Regions from separate parts of the Massilia sp. GCM10023247 genome, predicted to be linked through region 3. Evidence: predicted binding sites of a transcription regulator. Region 3 holds the regulator's gene; each other region holds the start of a gene.
The links. Region 3 encodes sigma-54, which starts transcription at its own class of promoters, with help from an activator protein. Its sites were predicted from a motif close to TGGCANGNAANCTGCTTT; they were not measured.

Region 1 (4,095 bases), on a different contig from region 3:
CGCGGCCGTGGCCGCGGCGGGCGCGGGCAGCCTGCCGCCGAGGCGGCGCCGGCCGAGAATCTGGATGCCGCCGGCGTGCCGGCGGTGCCGATGGCGCCAGCCGTGCCGGAACTGCGCGACGCGCGCGATGAGGCCAAGGGCGAAGGCCGCGGCCGTGGCCGTGGCGGACGTGGGCGCAAGCATGCGGCGCGCGCCGACACCCCCTTCGTGCCGGTGACGCCGGACGAGGTCGTCCAGGTCGAGGCGCCGACGGAACCCTTCGACGCCGACGACGTGGCAGCGGCCGGTGCCTGGCCGCAAGTGGCCGAGGAAGCCGTCCCGGCCGTCGCCGCTGCCCCGGCAGTGGAAGCGGAAGCGGAAGCGGAAGCGCAGCCCGAGCCGGCGAAGAAGGAACGCCGCCGCGCGCCGCGCAAGCCGGCCGCGAAGAAAGACAATGCTGCCGCGGCGGCCGACACTGCCGTCCTCGATTCTGCAGCCGCGCCGGCGATCGCCGTCGAAGACCCGGCAGCGGCCCTGACCGTGTCGCCCCAGGCACAGGCAGCGCCGGCCGCGCAGGCCGATGACGCCGATGCGGCCTATGCGGAGCCGGACGACGTCGACGGCAACGTGATCCCGGGGCGCAAGAAGGCAAGCGGCCCGGCGCGCAAGCCAGCCGCGCGCGCCCGCCGTCCGGCCAAGCCCAAGGCGGCGCCGGATAACGCGTAAGTACGGCACAGTTGTCGGCAGTGCCGGGCCGCCATGGCCCGGAGCAGGAGCGAGCGCCAACCCGGCCGCCGGTGCGGCCGGCGCCCGAGTACTTGAACGTACGACTACTGAAGCGTAGTGAAAGGAACTGCCATGCATCTGCCTGCCGGATTCTTGCTCCCGACTTCCCTCTGTGTCGCGCTTGTCGCAGGCGTGCCGGCCGCCCGGGCCGCGCCGCCGGTGCCGGCCGCCAACCATCCGATCCTCGGCATCTGGAGACTCAGCCTGCCCGACCTCGGCTGCTCCGAAACCTACCGCTTCCGCGGCGACGGCACCACGCTCGTCACCAGCGCCGAGGAAGTGTCGGAAAGCGAATACAGCATCCCCGACAAGCCGAGCGCGAAAGGCTTCTACAAGCTCGAAGACCGCATCGTCAAGGACAACGGCAAGAAGGATTGCTCGGGCGCGATCATGAAGGTCGGCACCCGCGCCACCAATTTCGTGCGCTTTCACCCCTCCGGCACCTTGTTCCTGATGTGCAGCGACGAGACCATGCAGGCCTGCATCGGCCCGTTCGAGCGGATCGAGGGGGAAGAGGCCTGAGCGGCTGCTGCTGCGTTCAAGCGGGAAGCCATGGCGCCGCGGGCGCCATGGACCGGCGGCGGGCCTGCCGGATCAGCGCGCGCGGCGGCGCAGCGTGAGCGCGGCCAGGCCGGCACCGAGCAAGGCGAGGGACGCCGGTTCAGGCACTTCGCCGCCGCCTCCGCCCGGCACCCAGGTGATATGGCTCAGGCGCCCGATGTTGCAGCGGTTGTCGTTGCCGATCGCGCAGTCGCCGCCACTGAGGAAGTTGACTTGCGCATTGCTCCAGGCGAGCTGGGTCAGGTCGCCGGTGTTGCGAAACACATAGGTGTCGAAGCGGGTCTTGAAGCCGTTGCCGAGGCCGAATTTCAGCAGGAAATATCCCGGTGCATTCGGCGCGACATCGATCACCCACAACTGCGTTTCGGCATCGAACATGGCGCCGCCATTGCCTTCGATCTTGCGCAGGTCTCCTGCGTCGAAACTCAGTCCCGTCGCATCCCCGAGGAAAGCCAGTTCGGTTTGCTCGCCCGAGTTCGGGCTGTCGTAGGCTTTCAGGAAGTTGTCCATCGTCGGCATGGCCATGGCGCTGCCTGCCGTAAAACCCGCTGCGACTACGACAGCGGTCAGAACGCCTTTCAATTTCGTCGCTTTCATCGGAGATCCTTTCAGGGTTGTTGTACTGCAGAGCTATGCAAGGAGCATGCCCGGCACCCCAAGTTATTGATTTTTAGGCAATAGTGTATTTACGCTTAGAAGTTGCACTTTGTGCATGTAAAGTAAACCGACGAGGCGGTTGCGGGTGCTTACCCCATGCCTGCGCCACTCCAACACCGACACGACCGAATCCCCGCCCGGCCCACCCCGCGGTAGCTCCACCCGCCTTCTGCGTGTATATTGCTGGGCGAATCGTCAACACCCACGGAAACACATGTCCCCCGTTCTTCTCTTTTGCATCCTCATCGCCTATTTCGCGCTGCTGCTGGGCGTGGCCTGGGCCACCTCGCGCAATGCCACCAACGACAGCTTCTTCATCGGTAACAAGAGCAGCAACTGGATGCTGGTCGCCTTCGGCATGGTCGGCACCACGCTCTCGGGCGCGACGTTCATCAGCGTGCCCGGCGCCGTCGGCAAGGATGCCTTCGGCTATGGCCAGATCCTGATCGGCTACGTGTTCGGCTACATCGCGGTGGCGTATATCCTGCTGCCGCTGTACTACCGCCTGAAGCTGACCTCGATCTACCACTACCTCGATGTGCGCCTGGGCCGGCGCGCCTACCAGAGCGGGGCCGGCTTCTTCATCATTTCGCGCCTGCTCGGCTCGACCGCCCGGCTGTATTTGGTGGTCAACATCCTGCAGGCGATCATCCTCGACAGCCTCGGCATTCCGTTCTGGGCCACCACGCTCGTCATTCTCGGCATGATCCTGATGTACACCTACCAGGGCGGCGTCAAGACCATCGTCTGGACCGATACCCTGCAGACGAGCTGCATGCTGTTCGGCCTGTTCGCCTGCGTCTGGTTCCTGCTCACGGAACTCGACATGTCGATGCTGGAAAGCCTGAACCAGATGCAGTCGCAGGGCCTGGCGCGCATCTTCGAGACCGATTTCGACAGCCCGAACTTCTTCCTCAAGCAGATCGTCGCCGGCGCCTTCATCGTGCTGACCATGACCGGCATGGACCAGGAAATGATGCAGAAGACGATTTCGGTGAAGACCCTGAAGGATTCGCAAAAGAACCTGCTGACCCTGACCGCCGTGCTGGTCGTGGTGCTGTCGGCCTTCCTGTTCCTGGGCGGGCTGCTCTACCTGTACGCGCCGGCCGTTGGCGTGGCGGAGACCGGCGACAAGATCTTCCCGGCCGTCGTCATGGGCCACCTGCCGGCCGCGGTGCAGATCATTTTCCTGATCGCGCTCGTCTCGGCGCTGTTCCCGAGCGCCGACGGCGCGATCACCGCGCTGACCTCGACCACCTGTATCGACTTGCTCGGCATCCAGCGCCGCAGCGACCTGTCGCAGGAACAGAAGGAGCGCCTGCGCCGCCGCGTCCACCTGGGCTTTGCCGCGCTGTTCCTGGTGCTGGTGATGGGCTTCAAGTGGATCGACGAGCCGAGCATGATCATGATGATCCTGAAGCTGGCCGCCTACACCTATGGACCGCTGCTGGGCCTGTTTGCCTTCGGCATGCTGACGCGGCGCAGCCTGACCGACCGGCTGGTGCCCTGGGTGACCATCGGCGCGCCGGTTCTTTGCGCACTCCTTGAGTACAATCAGCAATATTTGCTCGGCAGCTATCGACTGGGACTTGAACTGTTGATCGTCAATGGCATACTCGTATTTGCCGGCCTGTTTGCGATCTCGCATAAAGAGACGCCAAGCAAACTGACCGTCACAGCCTGATTCCATGCGTTTTCCTTCCTGAGCGGAGTTTCGATGCCTTTCAAGCCACTGACTTCCCTGCGCCGCGGTTTCGGTATGTTCTGGCGCGGCCTGGACGCTACCCGGCGTTTCGTGTTCAACATGCTGTTCCTGCTCATCCTGATCGCCTTGCTCTGGGCGATTTTCGGCGGCGGCGTCAAGCCGCTCGGCGAGAAGACCGCGCTGGTGCTGGAGTTGCGCGGCGACCTGGTGGAAGAGCACAGCAGCGGGCTGCGCGATTCGCTGCTGGCCAACGTCGGCGGCGAGAGCCGGCGCGCGGTCGAGCTGCGCGACCTGCTGGTCGTGCTCGACGCGGCGGCGAAGGACAAGAACATCGGCAGCGTGCTGCTGATCCTCGACGAGCTCGACGGCGGCGGGATGGCCATGCTGCACGAAGCCGGCGCCGCGAT
Region 2 (4,095 bases), on a different contig from region 3:
ACGCGTGATGGAATGGCATACGCGCTGGACGGAAGAGGTACGCACTATGTACCATGTCAATTATTACCGCTGGCCGGGACTGGGCCGCCTGCACGCGCTGCTGGAAGCACGCGCCAAGGCGGGAGCCAAGGCCGCAGCGAAGGCGCCATCCCGGCCCGCACACACTACGACGACGAGCCTATGAAGTACCTTGAAGAAGTCAAGACCCTCCTGATCGACGTGCTCAACCTCGGCCCCGCCGGGCAGGCGCTCACGGCCGACTCGCCGCTGCTGGGCAGCCTGCCCGAGCTCGATTCGATGGCCGTGGTGACGCTGATCGGCGCGCTGGAAGAGCATTTCGGCATCGCTGTCGACGACGACGACATCAGCGCCAGCACCTTCGCCACCCTCGGCAGCCTGGCCGGTTTCGTTGCCGAACGCGCCGAGTAACGGGGCAATGACCACCCCCGGCCACGCGCCCGCCGACGCCTTCTTCCTCGACACGCCCGACGGCCCGCGCTTCTGCCTGTACCACGCCCCGCAGGGCGCCTGCCGCGGCGCGCTGGTCTACGTGCATCCGTTCGCCGAGGAGATGAACCGTTCGCGCCGCATGGCTGCGCTCGGCGCGCGCGCGCTGGCCGCGCAAGGGGTGGGCGTGCTGCTGATCGACCTGCACGGCTGCGGCGACAGCGCCGACGACTTCGGCGACGCGACCTGGGACGGCTGGCTGCGCGACATCGCGCAGGCGCGCGCCTGGATCGAAGAACGCCTCGGCCGCAGCGCCGGCCTGTGGGGCCTGCGCCTGGGCGCGCTGCTGGCGGTGGCGCACGCCCAGCGCGCGCCGATTCCGCCGCAGCGACTGCTGCTGTGGCAGCCGGTCACCAACGGTTCCGGCTACCTGAACGGCTTCCTGCGCCTGCGCCTGGCGGGAGAATTACTGGCCGGCGGCAGCGACAGCGGCGGCACCGAGGCGCTGCGCGAAACCCTGGCCGGCGGCGAATCGCTCGAGATCGCCGGCTATACGCTCAACCCGCAGCTGGCGGCCGGCATCGACGCGGCCGACGCGCGCGCACTCGGCCCGCGCTGCGCCATCTCCTGGTTCGAAGTGACGGCCGCCGCCGGCCGCCCCCTGCCGCCGGCCGCCGTGCGCGTGGCCGACACCTGGCGCCTGCAAGGCAGCCAGGTCGACGTGCAGCAGGTGCAGGGCCCGCAATTCTGGACGGCGCCCGAAACCATCGACTGCCCCGCCCTGCTGGAGGCGACCCTGGCCAGCCTGGAGAATTCCGATGCCTGACGCCGTGCCTCGCGAGCGCGCCCTCGCCTTTCCCTGCCGCGGCGCCTGGCTGTACGGCATCCTGAGCCTGCCCGAGGCGGCGCCGGCGCCGGCGCGCGGCGTCTTGATCGTCGTCGGCGGCCCGCAATACCGCGCCGGCAGCCACCGCCAGTTCACCCTGCTCGCGCGCGACCTGGCCGCGGCCGGCATCCCGGCCATGCGCTTCGATTACCGCGGCATGGGCGACAGCGAAGGACCGTTGCAGGATTTCGAGAACGTCGACGCCGACCTGCGCGCCGCCGTCGACCGCTTTTTCCTGGAAGTGCCGGGCCTCGAAGAGGTGGTGCTGTGGGGCCTGTGCGACGGCGCCTCGGCCGCCAGCATGTATGCGCCGCAGGACCCGCGCGTCACCGGGCTGGTGCTATTGAATCCCTGGGTGCGGACCGAAGCGGGACAGGCGCGCGCCACCATCAAGCACTATTACCGCGACCGCCTGTTCGACGCGCGCCTGTGGAAGAAGATCGGCAGCGGCCAGTTCGACATCAAGGCGTCGGTGCGCTCGCTGTGCCAGGACCTGGGCAAGGCGTTCATGTCAAAACCGGCGCCCGCAGCCGCGGCCGGCGCGCCCGACGCGGCCCTGCCCGAGCGCATGCAGGGCGCGCTGACCCGCTTCGGCGGGCGCGTGCTGGTGGTGCTGAGCGGCGCCGACCTGACGGCCCAGGAGTTCGCCGACCTGTCGAGCCGTCCCGGCGCCTGGCAACGCCTGCTGTCGGCGCCGCGTTTTACGCGCCGCCAGATCGACAAGGCCGACCACACTTTCTCGCGCCGCCCCTGGCAGGACCAGGTTTCCAACTGGACGCGCGACTGGCTGCGCTCCTGGTAAGCCCTCCATTGCCGGACCCGTGCCGGCCCGGCAAAGACACGGCCATATCGGCGCGCGCCGCGCGCCAGCATTGCACTCAGGATTTAACAATGTACTGTCGGAAATTTTTACACCCGAGGTGGCAATCCGCCAGGAAGCGTATGATGCACATAGGATACTAACCTTGCTGGCACAGCAATTGCATATGAGTAGACAATAACTCAACAACAATTGCTGAAGGGATATCCATGAAACATTTCAAGAAACTGCTTGCCGCTTCGCTCCTGCTGGCCTGCTCGGGCTTTGCCCACGCGACGCTGATCGACACGGTCGAATTGCAGGGCCCGGTGACGGTCGATCGTACCCATCCGTTTACGTTCGAGCACGATTTCACCGACAACGCCTATACCCCCGGTTTCGATACCATTCAGTCGGCCTTCCTCTCGATTACCCTGAAAGACGTCGGCGGCAGCGGCCAGGGCGGCAGCGAAAGCTATTCGCTGACGATCGACAGCAGCGGTGTCGTGCTGCTCCAGGGGCAGGACCTGAACAACGGCGCGCGCAGCTTCGAGGCACTGGGCATCACCGGCGGCGCGTTGCACGCGCTCAACCTCACCGGGAAGCTGGCATTCACCCTGGCGGCGGGCTACGGCGACTACCAGTTCGTCAGGTCGACCCTGGAAGCGCAGTACACCCCTGGCGTCGCGCCGGTCGACGTCCCTGAACCGTTCTCGGTGGCGCTGGTCGGTATCGGCCTGGCAGCCATCGGCGTTGCGCGCCGCAAGGCCTGAAGCAGGGCCGGGGGCCCGGCAATCGGGCCTGCGCACGGCTGCACGGAACTGTTGCGTTAACGCCTCTCTCCTCAACGCTTTCCCTGCCAGCCGCAGCCGACAAATGCTGAAATGTCGCGTAAATGTAACTATCTATACCAGAAAAATATCTACAAATAAGAACTTCCCGTGGCAGAATACTTTCTTAAATGTCCACTCAACCGGGATCGCCTAACACCTCTGGAGAGATGCCAGTGTTCCGTCTAATCAAGTCGGTCAAAAACAAGTTGTTGCCCCGTTCTTCGCTAACGGCACTCGCCAGGCGTGAGTTGGAGGAGGACCTGCTCGGCCTCGCGGCGCATGATCCCGGTCCCGAAGCGGTGATCGCCAGCTGCACCAAATGGTTGTGCCTGGCACAAGACAAGTCGGCATCGAACGATGGCGGCGTGGCGCGCGACTTCTCCCTGCAGAACGGCTGGGCCACGTCGTATCCGGAGACGACCGGCTACATCATCCCGACCATGATCGCCATGGCCCATCGCAGCGGCGACGCCAGCCTGCACGAACGGGCACGCCGCATGCTGGACTGGTGCGTCGCCATTCAGTTCGCGGAAGGCGGCTTCCAAGGCGGCAAGATCGATGCGAAGCCGCGCGTCCCGGTGACCTTCAACACGGGTCAGATCCTGATCGGGCTGGCGGCCGGCGCCGCCGAATACGGCGACCCACGCTACCTGGACGCCATGCACCGCGCCGCGTCCTGGTTGCGCGACAGCCTGGATGACGATGGCTGCTGGCGCAAGTTCCCGACCCCCTTCGCCAAGCCGGGCGAGAAGGCATACGAAACCCACGTTGCATGGGGTTTGTTCGAAGCCGAGCGCGTTGCTCCCGGCCTTGGTTATGGGCCGGCAGGCCTGCGTCAAGTCGAGTGGGCGCTGAGCAAGCAGCAAGCAAACGGCTGGTTTGCGTCGAACTGCCTGACGGACGCGGACAATCCGCTGACCCACACGATCGGTTATGTGTTGCGTGGCGTGCTCGAGGGCTACCTCTTGTCCAGCCGTGCCGACCTGCTACAGGCAGCGATCCGTACTGCAAACGGCCTGATCGGCGCAATCGGACCGGCCGGCTACATGGCAGGGCGGCTCGACCGCGACTTCGGCCCGGCCGCAGAATATGCGTGCCTGACCGGTTCGGCGCAAATCGCGCATTGCTTC
Region 3 (4,095 bases):
GCCGAGCGCGGCGAGGTGTTTCATGGCGAGAACCGCGTCGAACTGATCGGCAAGGTCGACATCCTGCGCCCGGCGACCCCGACCAGCGAAGCGCTGCACGCCCAGACCGACGCGCTGACCGTGCTGGCCGACGACGAAATCATCAAGACCGAGCGCCCGGTACGCATGACGCTCGGCGCGGCGACGGCCGAAGGCATCGGGCTGGTGGCCGAGAACCCGGCCCAGAAGCTGCACCTCGGCGGGCGCGGCAAGATCGTCTACCCGCCGCGCCCGAACGGTGCGACCACCCAATAACAGGAACGAAACCACATGAAAAAATTGCTTGCCGCCGCCTTCCTTTCGCTGCTGTCGCTGTCGGCCTCGGCCGAGAAGGCGGACTCGCTCAAGCAGGCCGTCGTCGAATTCGATTCGTTCGATATCGACGAAGTCACGCAGACCCGCATCCTGACCGGCAACGTCATCGTCACGCGCGGCACGCTGCTGCTCAAGTCCGACCGTGCGCTGCTCAAGGAAACGCCGGAAGGCTACATGAGCGTCACCCTGACCTCGGCGCCGGGCCGCGTGGCCACCTTCCGCCAGAAGCGCGACGGCGGGCCGGACCTGTGGATCGAGGGCCAGGCCGAGCGCATCGAATACGAAGAGCGCGAAGAAGTGGTGAAGCTGTTCTCGAAGGCGATCGTGAAGGAACTCGAGAACGGGCGCGTGACGAATGAGCTCCGCGGTCCCTACATCTCCTACGACAACCGGCGCGAAGTGGCGGCCGTGCGCAACGACCCGAGCGGCCAGACCAAGGCCGGCGGCGGACGCGGCACCCTGATCATCGCTCCGCGCAACACCGCGCCGGCTCCCGCGCCCAAGGCGGGCGCCGCGCCGGCACCGGCAGCAGGGAAAAAATAATGAAGGATGATCACGACAAGCGCAGCACCCTGGTCGTGCGGGGGCTGCAGAAAAGTTACGGCAAGCGCCTGGTCGTGCGCGACGTCTCGCTCGAAGTCGGGTGCGGCGAAGTCGTCGGCCTGCTCGGCCCGAACGGCGCCGGCAAGACCACCTCGTTCTACATGATCGTCGGCCTGGTGCCGTCGGACGCCGGCACCATCGAAATCAACGGCACCGACATTTCGAGCCTGCCGATCCACCGGCGCGCGGTGCTCGGCCTGTCCTACCTGCCGCAGGAAGCCTCGGTGTTCCGCAAGCTGACGGTGGAAGACAATATCCGCGCCGTGCTCGAACTGCAGCACGACGAAAACGGCAAGGCCCTGGGCAAGGCGGCGCTCAACGAGCGCCTCGACTCGCTGCTGGCCGAACTGCAGATCGAGAAGCTGCGCGAGAACCCGGCGCTGTCGCTGTCGGGCGGCGAGCGGCGCCGCGTCGAGATCGCGCGCGCGCTGGCGACCAACCCGCGCTTCGTGCTGCTCGACGAACCGTTCGCCGGGGTCGACCCGATCGCCGTGATCGAGATCCAGCGCATCGTGCGCTTCCTGAAGGAGCGCGGCATCGGGGTCCTGATCACCGACCACAACGTGCGCGAGACGCTCGGCATCTGCGACCGCGCCTATATCATCAACCAGGGCGCCGTGCTGGCTTCGGGCCGCCCTGACGACATCATCGCCGACGAGTCGGTACGACGCGTCTACCTCGGCGAACACTTCCGCATGTAGTCACGATAGCGCCCGATGAAACAATCCCTGCAACTCCGGACTTCGCAGCACCTGGCGCTCACGCCGCAGCTCCAGCAGTCGATCCGCCTGCTGCAGTTGTCCACGCTCGAACTGCACCAGGAGATCGAGCAGATCCTGTCCGATAACCCGCTGCTCGAGCGGATCGACGACCCGCTCGACAACTCGGTGCGCCTGCTCGCCGACGGCGCCATCAACGATGCGCCGGTCCAGCAGGCCGAGGCGCCGGCGCCGGGCGGCGAGGAAGCCGCAGCGCCCGCCGAGGCCGGCGAGGGCCTCGACGGCGGCGGCGATGTCGAGCGCGGCGAGGCCGACGCCGATTGGGGCGAGGCACCGCGCGCGGCCAGCGGCGACGGCGACGACGACGGCCGGCCGCAGCTGGGCGCGATCGGCGTGACGCTGCGCGAGCACCTGTCGGAACAGGTCCGGGTCACGGGCGCGAGCGCGCGCGACCGCGCGCTGGCCGAACTCGTAATCGACGCCATCGACGACAACGGCTACCTGGAAGAGCAGCTCGACGAGATCCACGCGCGCCTGCCGGCCGAGCTGGAAGTCGAGATCGAGGAACTGCGTTGCGCGCTGGCGCTGGTGCAAAGCCTGGACCCGGTCGGCGTCGGCGCGCGCAGCGCCAGCGAGTGCCTGGCCCTGCAGATCCGCCAAATGCCGGGCGTGCCGCTGGTGACGCGGCGCATGGCCCTGAAAATCGTCGAGGGGTATCTGACCTGGTTCGCCCAGCGCGAATTCAACAAGCTGAAAAAGGCGCTCGACTGCGACGACGAAGACCTGCGCGAAGCCCAGGCCGTCATCCGCCAGTGCAATCCGCACCCGGGCGCGGCCTTTGCGTCGAGCACCTCCGACTACGTGGTACCGGACGTTATTGTCCGCAAGAACGGGGCCGGCTGGAGCGTGATGCTCAACAGCGAAGTCATGCCGCGCCTGCGCGTGAATAACCTGTACGCGGCATTGCTCAAGCAGGGCAAGGGCGAAGGCCAGATGAGCGCGCAGTTGCAGGAAGCGAAATGGCTCATCAAAAATATGCGCCAGCGTTTCGACACGATCCTGCGTGTGTCCCAGGCAATTGTCGAGCGCCAGCGCAACTTTTTCAGCCATGGCGCGGTTGCCATGCGTCCCCTTGTGCTTCGTGAGATAGCTGATACACTAGGCCTACACGAGAGCACCATTTCTCGTGTAACAACTCAAAAATTCATGCTGACCCCCCACGGCATGTTTGAGCTGAAGTATTTCTTCGGAAGCCACGTCGCCACCGAAGCGGGGGGCGAAGCCTCTTCGACGGCGATTCGGGCGCTCATTGCGCAACTGACAGGAGCAGAGGACCCCAAGAACCCATTATCCGATAGCAAGATCGCGGAAATGCTCGGTGAACAAGGCATGGTCATCGCGCGCCGCACGGTTGCAAAATACCGCGAGGCACTCAAGATCCCTCCCGTCAGTCTCCGCAAATCCTTGTAATGACGGCAGCCAGGCGCGCGCCATGCGCGTCACGGACGCCGTTCCTTTTTCAAAGGAGTGTGTATGAATCTCACCATCAGCGGTCACCACCTCGACGTAACCCCCGCCATCCGTGAATACGTACAGAACAAGCTGGAACGCATCACCCGCCATTTCGATCAAGTGATCGACTCCCATGTGATCCTCGCCATCGACAACCTGACCGAGAAAGAAAAAAGGCAGAAAGCCGAGATCACCATGCGCCTGTCCGGCAAGACGGTGCACGTAGAGAGTGTGGCGCAAGACCTGTATGCGGCGATCGACCTCCTGATCGACAGGCTGGATCGCCAGGTGATGAAGTACAAGACCATCCTGCAGAACCATAGTCACGAGGCGCTCAAGCGCCGCCCTGAAGGCGGAGAGGCTGTTGCTGTCTAATCGGCAACGAAGCACCGTCTGAACGAGGGCGCCGGAAGGCGCCCTTTTCACATTTGGGACTCAGTACTCGCCGGCTTCGGTAAAATGCATGTCTTTCACACAAGCCCTAGAACCATGACAGACCATGTCCTGACCCGCGTTGCCAACGGCACCGGCGTGATTACCCTCGACCGGCCGCAGACCCTCAACTCGCTGTCGCTCGCCATGGTGCGGCGCCTGGCCGAGACCTTGCTGGCCTGGCGCGACGATGCCGCCGTTGCCGCCGTCGTGATCACCAGCAGCAGCCAAAAAGCCCTGTGCGCGGGCGGCGACATTCGTTTCTTCCACGAGGTCGGCAACTTGCCTCCGACCGGCGGTAGCGCCCTGCTGGAAGACTTCTTCACCGAAGAATACGCGCTCAACCACCTGATTCACTTCTACCCGAAACCGTATATCTCGATCATGGATGGGGTCGTCATGGGGGGCGGCATGGGCATTGCCCAGGGCGGTCCCGAGACCGGCCTGCGCATCGTCACCGAGCGCACGAAAATGG
Region 4 (4,095 bases), on a different contig from region 3:
CATCCCGCTCGAACTGCTGGGTTACTACCACGTCAACGACCAGGTGCGCGTCGGCGGCGGCATCCGCCATGTGACGAACGCGGAATTCCGCAGCGGCGGCGCGAGCGACATCGGCGACTACCGCTTCGACGACTCGACCGGCGCCGTCGCCGAGCTGGAGTACATGTACTCGCACCGCATCGGCTTCAAGCTGCGCTGGGCCAACGACGAGTTCAAGGAAAAGCGCTCGCGTATCCCGGTCAAGGGCGACCATCTCGGACTACTGGTGAACTTCTACTTCTGAAGCCCCTGGCAGCGGCCTGGTCGAACGGCTTACGCTTCCCCTGCCTGCAGCGCCTCGCCGATGGCATAAAAATGGCCGCCGGCCACGTGGTGGATGCTGCGCCACCCGGCTCCGGCGTCTTCGTAATGCCAATGCCCGTCGCGAAACACCCGGTCGTCGGCCCAGGCCGCCACGACTTCGCCGATGAACAGGTCGTAGGCGGCCTGGTTGTGCGGTTCCGGGACCAGTCGGCACTCCAGCCAGGCCGCGCAGCCGGCAACGAAAGGCAGCGCGTCGGGGGCATCATGCGCGCCCAGGCCCAGCAGTTCGACCCCGGCCTCGCGCAGCTTGTCCGGCGCCTCGGCCAGGCTGCGCGTGCCGACCGCGTGCGTCAGTGCGAGCAGCCTGGCGGTCGGCACCTGGATCACGAAGCGTCCGCTGGCCTCCACCAGTGCGCGGGTGCTGGTCGCCTTGTCGAGCACGACCGTCAGCTTGGGCGGCGCGAAGTCGAGCGCGCAGGCCCAGGCCGCCGCCATGACGTTGTCGACGCCTTCGTGCCGGCTCGATACCAGCACCGTTGGCCCGTGGTTCAGCAGGCGGTAGGCTTTCTCGAGCGGGACCGGCTGGATGTGTTGCTGCATCGTTGGCTCCAATTTGGGGGGGACGCGGCGGGTCAGCCGGCCGCTTGCCCGCCCTGCGCGAGGCGCGCCAGTTCGGATTCGCTGAAGCCGGCGCGGCGCCGCGCCTCGAGGTTGAACGGTCCTTTCAGGACCGGCGCCTTGTACCGTACGACGAGTTCGTCGTAGGTGGCGCGCGGTTCCAGACCCTGCTGCGCGCACAGGAAGCCGTACCAGCGGTTGCCGATCTCGACGTGCCCGACCTCGTCGCGCAGGATGATGTCCAGGATGGCGGCCGCATCCAGGTCGCCGGCGTGGGCCAGCTTGGCGCGCAGCGGAGGAATCGCATCGAGCCCGCGCGCCTCCAGCGTGCGCGGCACCAGGGCCATGCGTGCCAGCGCGTCGCCGCGGGTTTTCTCGACCATTTCCCACAGGCTGTCGTGGCCGGGAAAGTCGCCATAGGCATAGCCCAGCACCTTCAGGTGCCCGGCCAGCAGCGAGAAGTGGTACGCCTCCTCGGCGGCCACCTGCAGCCAGTCGAGGTAGTAGGCCTCGGGCATGCCGGGAAAGCGCCACAAGGCGTCGAGCGCCAGGTTGACGGCGTTGAACTCGATGTGGGCGAGCGCATGCACCAGCATGGCGCGGCCTTCGACGGTCGCCATCGAGCGCCGGCCGACCAGGCGCGGCGGCACCAGTTCCGGTCGCGCGGGGCGGCCGGGGATGCTGCCCGTGGTGTCGAGCACGGCCGCGCGCTCGACCCTCGCCCTGCCCTCGGCACGCGCACGCACCAGCGCAGCGACGGCATCGGCCTTGGCGCGCGGGTCGGTCAGCAGCAGGCAGTCCAGGGCTGCGGCGCGCAGTTCGATCGGGTGAGACATGGGCGATCCATCGGGGCAAAGGCGGCAGTGTAGCAAAAACCGGCGCCGCGCCGGCGGCCTCCTTCCTGTCGGGAAACTTTACAGTAGGCACATGTAATTTCTTGCATAAAACACCAAGCTGCTGTTTTGTAAGGATATTTACTTTATGGCACGAAACGTGCTTATAGGTAATCATCCTTAATAACAACTCATCATCCTGGAATGAAACTTTCGACTTCGATCATCGCTTCCCTCGCCTTCGCTGCCGCAGGCGCTGCCAACGCCACGCTCGTGACCGCGTATGACAATTTTGATGGCACCGATTCCGGCTGGAAGCAGGGCTGGACCCTCGCCGGCAGCAAGAACCCGGCCACGGCTCCAGCCAAGATGCTGAACTCGGCCCTGGTCTTCAGCGGCAACAGCGACAACGCGGCAGTGCGCAAGCTCGACACCCGCCAGTTCTCGGACGTGTTCGTGGACTTCACCCTTACCTACACGGGCACCCTCGGCAATAACGACTTCCTCGCGCTGTGGTTCGGCAATTCGGCCGGCCCGAACATTGGCATGAAGGCCAACTGCGACGGCGCCTGCACCAACGACCTGTTCGTGCGCACCTCGGGCACCACCGGCACTTACCTGCCAGGCAGCGACCTGCTGTCCGGCGTCAGCTATCAGGTATCAGGCCACCTGTACAAGTCGAAGCCGGGCGCGAATCACTATTACGACAGCTTCGAGGCGTGGTTCAAGCCAAGCGCAGCCGACCTGGCACCGACCATGATCAAGGCGAAGTTAGCCAACAGCAATGTCAAATCCTTCGATACCCTGGGCTTCCGCACCGCAAACATCGACAACAAGCTCACGATCAGCGTCGACAACCTGCGCGTCGCGAATGTGCCGGAACCGGGCAGCCTGGCACTGATGGGCCTGGCTCTCGCGGGCCTGGCCGCGGCACGCCGCCGCAAGCGCGCCTGATCTGCATCGCATTGCATCGAAGCCTGGCTCTGCCAGGCTTTTTTTTTGGCGCTGCTCCCGTTAAGTACGGAATCTTCGCCTAGCACAATTTCTCTCGCGCACAATTGTGCGTTGGCGAACACACAACGCTTTTGTGAAGTTTTCAAAAATAAATTTGTGACAGATATGTGCACGTTTGACCTGTGTTGACAGTGCCGAAATACTCATCAGGCGGCACACGGAAATGCCGTTTTTCACCAGCGCATCCCAATAACAACAGATCAAGAGGAGCATCGTCGTGAGTACAAACCGCCGTCGTTTTACCCTTGTTGCAGCACTCGTCATGGCTTTGGGCGCCCAGGGCCCGCTCGCCAGCGCCGCCGTCACCGGCATCCTGCCGGGCACCACCGGCACGCTCGGCGCGCTGGCCGCGGCGCGGATCGACTCGCTGTTCGCCCAGGAGTTGAACCAGCAGTTGACCAACGTCTATTACGACGTCATCGTCGTGTTCGACAAGAAGGAAAGCGCCTCGCGCCTGTCTACGCTGGCGCGCAAGGTCAAGACCTACAAGGTCTTGCCGATGGCGCGCGTACTGCTGACCCGCGACCAGATCCGCCAGGTGGCAGGCTGGCCCGAGACCCGCTTCATCGAGCCCAGCCGCAGCCAGCGCCTGTTCAATGCCGAAGGCCGCGTCATGACCCGCGCCGAGGAGGTGCAGAAGGTGCTCGGGCTGGACGGCAGCGGCGTGACGGTCGCGATCATCGACACCGGCGCCGACGGCCTGCATCCCGATCTCGTCAACGTCAAGAAGAACTACGCGGTGGCGGGCGCGCTCGGCAGCGACCCGAAGGTCTACGTCTCGCTCACCCCGGACGGCATCGACGTCGAGACGGCGATCGTCGAGCGCCATACCGACCTGCTCGGGGCGAAATGGAACACCGACGAATACGGGCACGGCACCCATTGCATCGGCACCATCGCCGGCACCGGCGTGGACTCCGACGGCAACCTGCGCGGCATGGCGCCCAAGGCGAACATCATCAGCTACGCCACCAGCACCGGCATCAACCTGCCCTTCACGCTGGAAGCCTACGACCACGTGATCGCCAGCGTGCGCGACGGCGAAGCCGACATCCGCGTGCTCAGCAATTCCTGGGGCAGCTCGTCCTACGAGCCCTTCAACCCCAACCGCTCGACCAACGTCGCCTCGCGCCTGGCCTACGAGCAGGGCATCCTGTCGGTCTTCGCGGCCGGTAACGACGGCCCCAGCCCGAACACCATGAACCCGTATTCGAACGCCCCGTACGCGCTGGGCATCGGCGCCACCAACAAGGCCTACGGCATGGCCGGCTTCTCCTCGCGCGGGCGCCCGGACGGCAACCACGACCGCGAGCTGGCGCTGGCCAAC

Region 1: the regulator sigma-54 is predicted to act here: its motif matches at 1,958-1,975, upstream of ACFPAH_RS10360 (PEP-CTERM sorting domain-containing protein).
Region 2: the regulator sigma-54 is predicted to act here: its motif matches at 2,303-2,320, upstream of ACFPAH_RS02055 (PEP-CTERM sorting domain-containing protein).
Region 4: the regulator sigma-54 is predicted to act here: its motif matches at 1,904-1,921, upstream of ACFPAH_RS19275 (PEP-CTERM sorting domain-containing protein).

What each region holds. Positions count from the first base shown of each region.
Region 1 covers NZ_JBHSIB010000010.1:233,014-237,108, forward strand. Annotated here, with positions in the region: gene ACFPAH_RS10350 (NYN domain-containing protein) at 1-705, shown strand, start outside; gene ACFPAH_RS10355 (hypothetical protein) at 838-1,287, shown strand; gene ACFPAH_RS10360 (PEP-CTERM sorting domain-containing protein) at 1,360-1,851, opposite strand; gene ACFPAH_RS10365 (sodium:solute symporter) at 2,198-3,667, shown strand; gene sppA (signal peptide peptidase SppA) at 3,701-4,095, shown strand, end outside.
Region 2 covers NZ_JBHSIB010000005.1:136,802-140,896, reverse strand. Annotated here, with positions in the region: gene ACFPAH_RS02075 (GNAT family N-acetyltransferase) at 1-184, shown strand, start outside; gene ACFPAH_RS02070 (acyl carrier protein) at 181-429, shown strand; gene ACFPAH_RS02065 (hydrolase 2, exosortase A system-associated) at 437-1,273, shown strand; gene ACFPAH_RS02060 (hydrolase 1, exosortase A system-associated) at 1,266-2,135, shown strand; gene ACFPAH_RS02055 (PEP-CTERM sorting domain-containing protein) at 2,363-2,905, shown strand; gene ACFPAH_RS02050 (hypothetical protein) at 3,139-4,095, shown strand, end outside.
Region 3 covers NZ_JBHSIB010000002.1:22,963-27,057, forward strand. Annotated here, with positions in the region: gene lptC (LPS export ABC transporter periplasmic protein LptC) at 1-294, shown strand, start outside; gene lptA (lipopolysaccharide transport periplasmic protein LptA) at 310-897, shown strand; gene lptB (LPS export ABC transporter ATP-binding protein) at 897-1,658, shown strand; gene ACFPAH_RS00120 (RNA polymerase factor sigma-54) at 1,674-3,146, shown strand; gene hpf (ribosome hibernation-promoting factor, HPF/YfiA family) at 3,210-3,563, shown strand; gene ACFPAH_RS00130 (enoyl-CoA hydratase/isomerase family protein) at 3,678-4,095, shown strand, end outside.
Region 4 covers NZ_JBHSIB010000024.1:22,036-26,130, reverse strand. Annotated here, with positions in the region: gene ACFPAH_RS19290 (hypothetical protein) at 1-283, shown strand, start outside; gene ACFPAH_RS19285 (flavin reductase family protein) at 313-903, opposite strand; gene ACFPAH_RS19280 (ferritin-like domain-containing protein) at 936-1,757, opposite strand; gene ACFPAH_RS19275 (PEP-CTERM sorting domain-containing protein) at 1,959-2,708, shown strand; gene ACFPAH_RS19270 (S8 family serine peptidase) at 2,986-4,095, shown strand, end outside.